Regions from separate parts of the Streptomyces sp. NPDC055013 genome, predicted to be linked through region 2. Evidence: riboswitches for the same ligand, from Rfam matches in the RefSeq annotation. Region 2 holds a riboswitch; the other holds the start of a gene.
What was found. A riboswitch is a leader RNA that binds a small molecule or an ion and turns the genes downstream of it on or off. The one in region 2 is predicted to bind glycine.

Region 1 (4,408 bases), on a different contig from region 2:
TGCTGCGGGAGCTGTCGCCGCTGGTGGAGCCGCTGAGCCTGGACGAGGCGTTCGTGGACCTGGAGGCCGGTGGAGTGGCCTGGGACGAGGCTTCCGCGCGGCTGGTGGGGGTGAAGCTGCGCGCAGACATACGAGCCGTCACCGGGCTCGCGGGGTCGGTGGGCCTGGCCGCGTCCAAGATGCTGGCGAAGATCGCCTCGGAGGAGGCCAAGCCCGACGGGCTGGTGGTGATCGAGCCGGGGACGGAGCGGGCGTTGCTCGCGCCGATGTCGGTGCGGACCTTGCCGGGGGTGGGGCCGGCGACCGGGGATCATCTGCGGCGGGCCGGGATCCACACGGTCGACGAGATCGCCGAGGCGGGCGAGGACGAGCTCGTGCGGCTGCTGGGCAAGGCCCATGGGCATGCCCTGTACGCCATGGCGCTGGCGCTCGACGAGCGGCCCGTGGTGGCCGAGCGGGAGGCCAAGTCGGTGTCCGTCGAGGACACGTACGACGTGGACATCCATGACCGGGTCCGGGTGGGGCTCGAGGTGCAGCGGCTGGCCGATCGTTGTGTGCGGCGGTTGCGGGGGGCCGGGTTGTCCGGGCGGACCATCGTGCTGAAGGTACGGCGGTACGACTTCTCGACGCTGACCCGGTCCGAGACGTTGCGGGGGCCGACGGACGATCCGGGTGTGGTGCGGGAGGCCGCGCTGCGGCTGCTGGATTCCGTGGACACGACGGGTGGGGTGCGGCTGCTGGGGGTCGGGGTCAGCGGGCTGGCCGACTACACGCAGGAGGATCTGTTCGCGCAGGTGGCGGGGGAGCGGGTCGAGCACGGCGAGGAGGGCGACCACGAGGAGCCACTGGCGGAGCGGGAGGCTGCGCTGCCTGTGGAGCGGCGGTGGGTTGCGGGTCACGATGTGCGGCACGTCGAGTACGGGCATGGGTGGGTGCAAGGGAGTGGGCTGGGGCGGGTGACGGTGCGGTTCGAGACGCCTGAGTCGTCGGAGCCGGGGCGGGTGCGGACGTTTCGGGTTGACGATCCGGGGCTGGAGTCGGCGGAGCCGTTGCCGTTGGTGCGGGGGAGAGCTGGGGTGCCTGAGGGAGATGGGGGAGATGCGGGAGGTGGGGGAACTGGGGCTGGTGGGGTTTTAGAGGTGCAGGTCGGTCACCTGGGGCGGGAGCGGGGTGGCGGGGGTATGGGGGAGGCGCCGCCTGTGGTGCCTGGGTAGGGCGTGGGCGGGCGGAACCGGACGTGCGGTTGGTTCCTGGGCGCCGGCCGACGGGCGTTGCGGTTGCAGCCAGGGGTGGGTCGCTCGCCCGCGCTCGCGGGGTGCCGCTGCGCCCACCCGTGCCGCCCCCGCGGCACGACTGCCACAGCCAGGTGGGTCGTCGGTCGGTCGTCGGCTGTCGCGTGGGCGCCGCCGCGGGCGTTGCGGTGCGATGGGGTGCGGCTGGGCAACGGAACGCGGCCGCGCGGAGGTGGCAGGTGGCAGGTGGCGGGTCAGCTGCGGGCGGGCCGGCGGTGGGCGTGACTGTGTGTGCTGGGGGATGTGCGGCGGAGGGGGGCGTCTTCAGGAGTGAGGGTGGGATGTGCGGGGGCCGTTGTCGTCCGGGGTTTCTGTGGTCGCCAGGTTGCCGAAGTCTCGGTCAGGGGGTGGGGGAGGGGCGGTTACGTCGAGGCCGTAGTGGTGGTAGAGCTGCAGTTCCTGTTCGGGGGAGAGGTGGCGGCCCACGCCGAAGTCGGGAGCGTCCTTGATGAGGGCGCGGTCGAAGGGGACGTGGAGGCTGCCCTCGACCAGATCGCTGGGCTCCAGGGGCACGAAGGCGTCCCGGGAGAACAGGCCGGTGCGTATCGCCGCCCATTCCGGCACTCCGGTCGCGTCGTCGAGATAGACCTCGTCGATGGTGCCGATCTTGGTGCCGTTGCGGTCGAAGGCCTTGCGGCCGATCAGATTGCGCGGATCGATGTCGGTCTGCACGGGCCCTCCACTTGGTCGCAACTCATCCGTAAGCACTACGAAAAGGCACATTGGTGAGCCCGGCCACTCGAAGGACCGTGCGTTGACCCCGCTGGTAGTCTGGCTAGCGGCTGCTGACCCCGTGCGGGAGAGTCCTCCGGGAACCATCCGGAGGCGCCGAAGGAGCAAATCCTCCCCGGAATCTCTCAGGCACACGTACCGCACGGACGAGGTCACTCTGGAAAGCAGGGCGGGTGTCGATGGCCTCCGCTCTCACCGACGGTGAAAACCGGGCACCTTGTGGTGACCCGGTGAAGCTCTCAGGTTGAGATGACAGAGGGGGAGGCCGTCCGGGTACCCGCGCCGTGGTGCCCCTCGAAGGTCGTGTCAGACCAGGAGGCCTCCGCAATGACCGCCCATCGCATTCCGCTCTCAGAGCTCGAGCAGGGTATTCCCTTCGAGCAGCGTCACATCGGTCCTGATCATGAGGCTCGGGCCAAGATGCTCGCCCAGGTCGGGTACGGCTCGCTCGACGAGCTCACCGCCGCGGCGGTGCCGGATGTGATCAAGAACGCCGACTCCCTCGAACTGCCGGGGGCGCGTACCGAGGCCGAGGTGCTCGCCGAGCTGCGGTCGCTCGCCGATCGCAACCAGGTGCTGGACTCGATGATCGGGCTCGGGTACTACGGGACCTTCACGCCGCCCGTCATCCTGCGCAATGTCATGGAGAACCCGGCTTGGTACACGGCCTACACGCCGTATCAGCCCGAGATCTCGCAGGGGCGGCTCGAGGCCCTGCTGAACTTCCAGACCATGGTCGCCGACCTCACCGGGCTGCCGACCTCCGGTGCCTCGCTGCTGGACGAGGGGACCGCGGCGGCCGAGGCCATGGCCCTGTCGCTGCGGATGGGCAAGAACAAGAAGGGGCTGTTCCTGGTCGACGCGGATGTACTTCCGCAGACCATCGCCGTGATCGAGACCCGTGCCGAGCCCACCGGCGTGGAGATCGTGGTCGCCGACCTCAGCGACGGCATTCCGGCCGAGATCGCCGGGCGGGAGATCAACGGCGTTCTGGTGCAGTACCCGGGCGCCTCCGGCGTCGTACGGGACATCAAGCCCGTCATCGAGCAGGCCCATGAGCTCGGCGCCCTCGTCACCGTCGCCGCCGATCTGCTCGCGCTCACGCTGCTGAAGTCCCCCGGTGAGCTCGGGGCGGACATCGCGGTCGGGACGACGCAGCGGTTCGGTGTGCCGATGGGCTTCGGCGGGCCGCACGCCGGCTACATGGCCGTACACGAGAAGTTCGCGCGCAGCCTGCCCGGGCGGCTCGTGGGCGTGTCCGTGGATGTCGACGGCAACAGGGCGTACCGGCTGGCTCTCCAGACGCGTGAGCAGCACATTCGCCGGGAGAAGGCGACCAGCAACATCTGTACGGCTCAGGTGCTGCTCGCCGTGATGGCTGGGATGTACGCCGTGTACCACGGCCCCGACGGGCTGCGCGGCATCGCCCGGCGCACTCACCGGTACGCCGCCATCCTCGCCGCGGGCCTCACGGCCGGTGGGGTCGAGGTCGTGCACGGTTCCTACTTCGACACGCTGACCGTGCGGGTGCCTGCGAAGGCCGCCGAAGTTGTCGCCGCCGCCCGGCAGAACGGCGTCAACCTGCGCCTCGTCGACGCCGACCATGTGTCCCTCGCCTGCGACGAGACCACCACGCGGGCCCAACTGGGCGCCGTATGGACGGCGTTCGGGGTCGAGGGTGACGTCGAGGCGCTGGACGAGGGGGCCGAGGACGTACTTCCGGGCGGGCTGCTGCGCAGCGACGAGGTCCTCACGCACCCCGTCTTCCACCAGCACCGTTCCGAGACCGCGATGCTGCGCTACCTGCGCAGGCTCGCCGACCGCGACTACGCGCTCGACCGCGGCATGATCCCGCTGGGCTCCTGCACCATGAAGCTCAACGCGACGACCGAGATGGAGCCGGTCACCTGGCCGGAGTTCGGGCAGCTGCACCCCTTCGCGCCCGCCGAGCAGGCGCAGGGCTATCTGACGCTCATCCGCGAGTTGGAGGAACGTCTCGCCGAGGTCACCGGCTACGACAAGGTGTCGCTGCAGCCCAACGCCGGGTCGCAGGGTGAGCTGGCCGGGCTGCTCGCGGTACGCGGGTACCACCGGGCCAACGGGGACGAGCAGCGGACCGTCTGTCTGATTCCGTCGTCCGCCCATGGGACCAACGCCGCCAGCGCCGTCATGGCCGGTATGAAGGTCGTCGTCGTGAAGACCGCCGACGACGGTGAGATCGACGTCGAGGATCTGCGGGCGAAGATCGAGAAGCACCGGGACGAGTTGTCGGTGCTGATGATCACGTACCCGTCGACGCACGGGGTGTTCGAGGAGCACGTCGCCGACATCTGCGCTCAGGTGCACGAGGCCGGCGGGCAGGTGTACGTCGACGGCGCCAACCT
Region 2 (4,408 bases):
CGGCCGAGGGCCCGGGCCAGGGCGTCCATGGGGGCGGCGCGCAAGTCGCCCTCCCAGAGGGAGAGTTCCACACCGATGAACATCACCGGAGAGGCCGTCTCGATCGACGCGAGGCAGCGGCGGGCCGTCGTCACCACGCCGGTCTCGGCGAACTCGGCGGACGCAACCGCGAGGAAGTCGATCGGGTCGTCCTGCCAGTCGGGCTCGTAGAGCTTGACGCGGCCTCCGGACGTGAGGCCGTCCAGCGGTGTGCGGCCCACGCGGCACAGCTCGGCCACCGCCGCCGGGGGCAGCGGGACGCCGACCACGCCGTCGGGATTGACGGCGATGCCCACCTGCGGCGGCAGACCGCGGGCGAACTCCACCGCAGGGGCGATGGTGAACGACATGTGGGAGCCGACCACCTGGCGGAACTGCTCCTCGGAGCTGAAGACCGGCACGTACGCCTGGCCCTCGATCTCCACCGTGGGCAGGTCCAGCGGACCGGTGTCCCGGCCGCCGCCGCCGGGCAGGGGCACCCAGACGAAGCTGCGGCCCAGCACCTCGATGATCCGGCCGCCGGCCGAGGGCAGGCCGAGGGAGGCCGAGAGCACCTCCTCCAGCTCGTTGCCTGGCCACCCGCCGTGGGAGTGGAGGTGTGCCCCTGCCGGGAAGTCCGCGGGGAGTTCCGCCGGGAAGTCCATCTGCTTCTCAACCGCCTGCTGTGAACCGCTGCTGTGGCTCAAAAGGCTAGCGGGTGGCCGTCCCGTACAGGCCCTCGGCCGGTCAGCCCGTGAACCCGATCCGGCGCAGTACGCCCGCCGCATCCCGGTCGATCAGCACCGCCGAGCCGCAGCCCGGCGGCAGGTGGCCCTTCTCCACGGAGCGCAGCAGGTGGGCCGCGGCCCTGCGGTGGCGCAGGAAGGCGTACCGCGAGACGCCCCGGCCGCGCTCGCGCTGGCCCTCCAGGGCCGTGTCCGGGTCGACGTCGAGCAGCAGCAGGTGCAGGGTGCCGCCGCGGCGGCGGGCCTCGCGGGCCAGCCAGCCGCGCACCCAGGCCTGCGTACCGCAGTCGTGGACGACGACGCCCTCGCCGGAGCGCACGGCGCGGCGCAGGCCGGCGTAGTGCGCGAGGCGGACCAGGGGGCGGTAGAAGGCGTAGGGCAGGAAGCCGGGCATGCGGGCGTCCCAGCGGTCCCGGGTGTCCTGGGAGTCGATGCGGGCGCCCTTCACCGTCCGCCGCATCAGCGTGGACTTGCCGCTGCCGGGCAGCCCCGTGATCACGACGAGGTCCTCGGGGGCGAAGAGCAGTGCGTGCGGGCTGTGGCCGGAGCGCTCGCGGAGGTCACGGACCACCGGTGCGACGCGCGTGCCCGGGGCCTCGACGGCCGGGGCCGCAGGCTGCTTGGGCAGCGCGACGCCCGACGTCGTGGCGTACGCAGTGGTGCGCTTCACCGTCATCGTCCTCCTCCGGTTCAGGATTCCCCATCCCCACTGAGCGTAAAGAGAAGGTAATGGATGATCTCCCGCATTTTCGTTCACTTACTGCCACAACCCCGTTACAGACGTGGCCTGCCGAAGACGGGCCGGGCGTGCAATGATGTCCGCGCCAACTGCATACCGGCCGTTCGAATCCGCGCGGGAGAGTTCCCAGCAGTTCATCGCTGGGGCGCCGAAGGAGCAAGTCCCTCCCTTGAATCTCTCAGGCCCCGTTACCGCGCGGGCGAGGCACATCTGAAAAGCGAGTCCCCCTCTTCGCCGAGAAGAGGCGTGGGCTCCACCCAAGGTGCAAGCCGTGACCTGGCCCTCAGCCGGTCATGGCGAACCTCTCAGGTTCCGATGACAGATGGGGAGGAACGACCTCGCCCGTCATGCCTTGGGAGAAGACCGTCCGATGAGCAGTACAGAAGAACTCCGTCACACCGCGCTCGATGCCCTGCATCGCTCGCTCGGTGCGACGATGACCGACTTCGCCGGCTGGGACATGCCCCTGCGCTACGGCTCCGAGCGCGACGAGCACAACGCCGTGCGCACCAAGGCCGGCCTCTTCGACCTCTCCCACATGGGCGAGATCACCGTCACCGGCCCCGCCGCGGCGGCCTTCCTGAACCACGCCCTGGTCGGCAACATCGCCTCCGTCGGTGTGGGCCGCGCCCGCTACACCATGATCTGCCGGGCCGACGGCGGCATCCTGGACGACCTGATCGTCTACCGGCTCGCCGAGACCGAGTACATGGTCGTCGCCAACGCCTCCAACGCCCAAGTCGTGCTGGACGCGCTGACCGAGCGGGTCGCCGGCTTCGACACCGAGGTCCGTGACGACCGGGACGCGTACGCCCTGCTCGCCGTGCAGGGTCCGGAGTCCTCCGGCATCCTCAAGTCGCTCACGGACGCCGACCTGGACGGCCTGAAGTACTACGCCGGTCTGCCCGGCACCGTCGCCGGCGTCCCCGCCCTCATCGCGCGCACCGGCTACACCGGCGAGGACGGCTTCGAGCTGTTCGTGAAGCCGGAGCACGCCGTCGAGGTGTGGCAGGCGCTGACCAAGGCGGGCGAGGGCGTCGGCCTGATCCCGTGCGGTCTGTCCTGCCGGGACACGCTGCGGCTGGAGGCGGGCATGCCGCTGTACGGCCACGAGCTGTCGACCTCCCTCACGCCCTTCGACGCCGGGCTCGGCCGGGTGGTGAAGTTCGAGAAGGAGGGCGACTTCGTCGGGCGCGAGGCGCTCGCCGAGGCCGCCGACCGTGCCTCGCAGAACCCGCCGCGCGTCCTGGTCGGTCTGATCGCCGAGGGGCGTCGCGTCCCGCGCGCCGGGTACCCGGTCGTCGCCGGCGGCGAGGTGATCGGCGAGGTCACCTCCGGTGCGCCCTCCCCCACGCTGGGCAAGCCCATCGCGATGGCGTACGTCGACGCCGCGCACTCGGCGCCGGGCACGACCGGGGTCGGTGTGGACATCCGTGGCAGCCACGAGCCGTACGAGGTCGTGGCGCTGCCCTTCTACAAGCGGCAGAAGTAACTCCAGAAGTAGAGACTGGCAGCGGCCCTGCGTGAGCCTGCGCACATTTGTGCTGCTCACGCACGTTTCCAGCAGTCCCCCCTTCATCACCACTCCCGCGCGTACAGGAGAATCCAGGCCATGAGCAACCCCCAGCAGCTGCGCTACAGCAAGGAGCACGAGTGGCTGTCGACCGCCGAGGACGGCGTCTCGACGGTCGGCATCACCGAGTTCGCGGCCAACGCGCTCGGCGATGTCGTCTACGCCCAGCTCCCCGAGGTCGGCTCGACCGTGACCGCGGGTGACACCTGCGGCGAGCTGGAGTCGACCAAGTCCGTGTCGGACCTGTACTCCCCGGTCACCGGTGAGATCACCGAGATCAACGAGGACGTGGTGAACGACCCGGCGCTCGTGAACTCGGCCCCCTTCGAGGGCGGCTGGCTGTTCAAGGTACGCATCACGGAGGAGCCGGCCGACCTGCTCTCCGCCGACGAATACGTCACCCACACCGCCGGCTGAGGAGTTACACCCCCTTATGTCTGACAAGTCGCTTCTGAACACGCCCCTGCACGAGCTCGACCCGGCGATCGCCGCCGCGCTCGACGCCGAGCTGGAGCGCCAGCAGTCCACCCTGGAGATGATCGCCTCCGAGAACTTCGCGCCGGTCGCGGTCATGGAGGCGCAGGGCTCGGTCGCCACGAACAAGTACGCCGAGGGCTACCCCGGCCGCCGCTACTACGGCGGCTGCGAGCACGTCGACGTCGCCGAGCAGATCGCCATCGACCGGGTCAAGGAGCTGTTCGGCGCCGAGTACGCCAACGTGCAGCCCCACTCGGGCGCCTCCGCCAACCAGGCCGCCCTGTTCGCGCTGGCCCAGCCGGGTGACACCATCCTGGGCCTGGACCTGGCCCACGGCGGCCACCTCACGCACGGGATGCGGCTGAACTTCTCGGGCAAGCAGTTCAAGGTGGTCCCGTACCACGTGGACACCGAGACCGGCCTGGTCGACATGGCCGAGGTCGAGCGGCTCGCCAAGGAGCACCGCCCGAAGGTGATCATCGCCGGCTGGTCGGCGTACCCGCGGAAGCTGGACTTCGCCGAGTTCCGCAGGATCGCCGACGAGGTCGAGGCGTACCTGTGGGTCGACATGGCGCACTTCGCCGGTCTGGTCGCGGCGGGCCTGCACCCGAACCCGGTCGAGCACGCGGACGTGGTCACCTCCACGACGCACAAGACGCTGGGCGGCCCGCGCGGCGGCATCATCCTGGCGAAGAAGGACTTCGCGAAGAAGCTGAACTCGTCCGTCTTCCCGGGCTTCCAGGGCGGTCCCCTGGAGCACGTGATCGCGGCCAAGGCGGTCTCGTTCAAGGTCGCCGCGAGTGAGGACTTCAAGGAGCGCCAGCGCCGTACGGTCGAGGGTGCGCGGATCCTCGC

Region 1: another riboswitch for glycine. It lies ahead of gcvP (aminomethyl-transferring glycine dehydrogenase); the one in region 2 lies ahead of gcvT (glycine cleavage system aminomethyltransferase GcvT).

The regions. Positions count from the first base shown of each region.
Region 1 covers NZ_JBSGVW010000033.1:9,257-13,664, forward strand. The annotation lists gene ACWGDB_RS31885 (DNA polymerase IV) at 1-1,214, shown strand, start outside; gene ACWGDB_RS31890 (PRC-barrel domain-containing protein) at 1,557-1,964, opposite strand; glycine riboswitch at 2,079-2,175, shown strand; gene gcvP (aminomethyl-transferring glycine dehydrogenase) at 2,352-4,408, shown strand, end outside.
Region 2 covers NZ_JBSGVW010000020.1:58,928-63,335, reverse strand. The annotation lists gene ACWGDB_RS23775 (enhanced serine sensitivity protein SseB) at 1-683, opposite strand, end outside; gene ACWGDB_RS23770 (AAA family ATPase) at 766-1,440, opposite strand; glycine riboswitch at 1,609-1,707, shown strand; glycine riboswitch at 1,708-1,835, shown strand; gene gcvT (glycine cleavage system aminomethyltransferase GcvT) at 1,874-2,995, shown strand; gene gcvH (glycine cleavage system protein GcvH) at 3,116-3,493, shown strand; gene glyA (serine hydroxymethyltransferase) at 3,510-4,408, shown strand, end outside.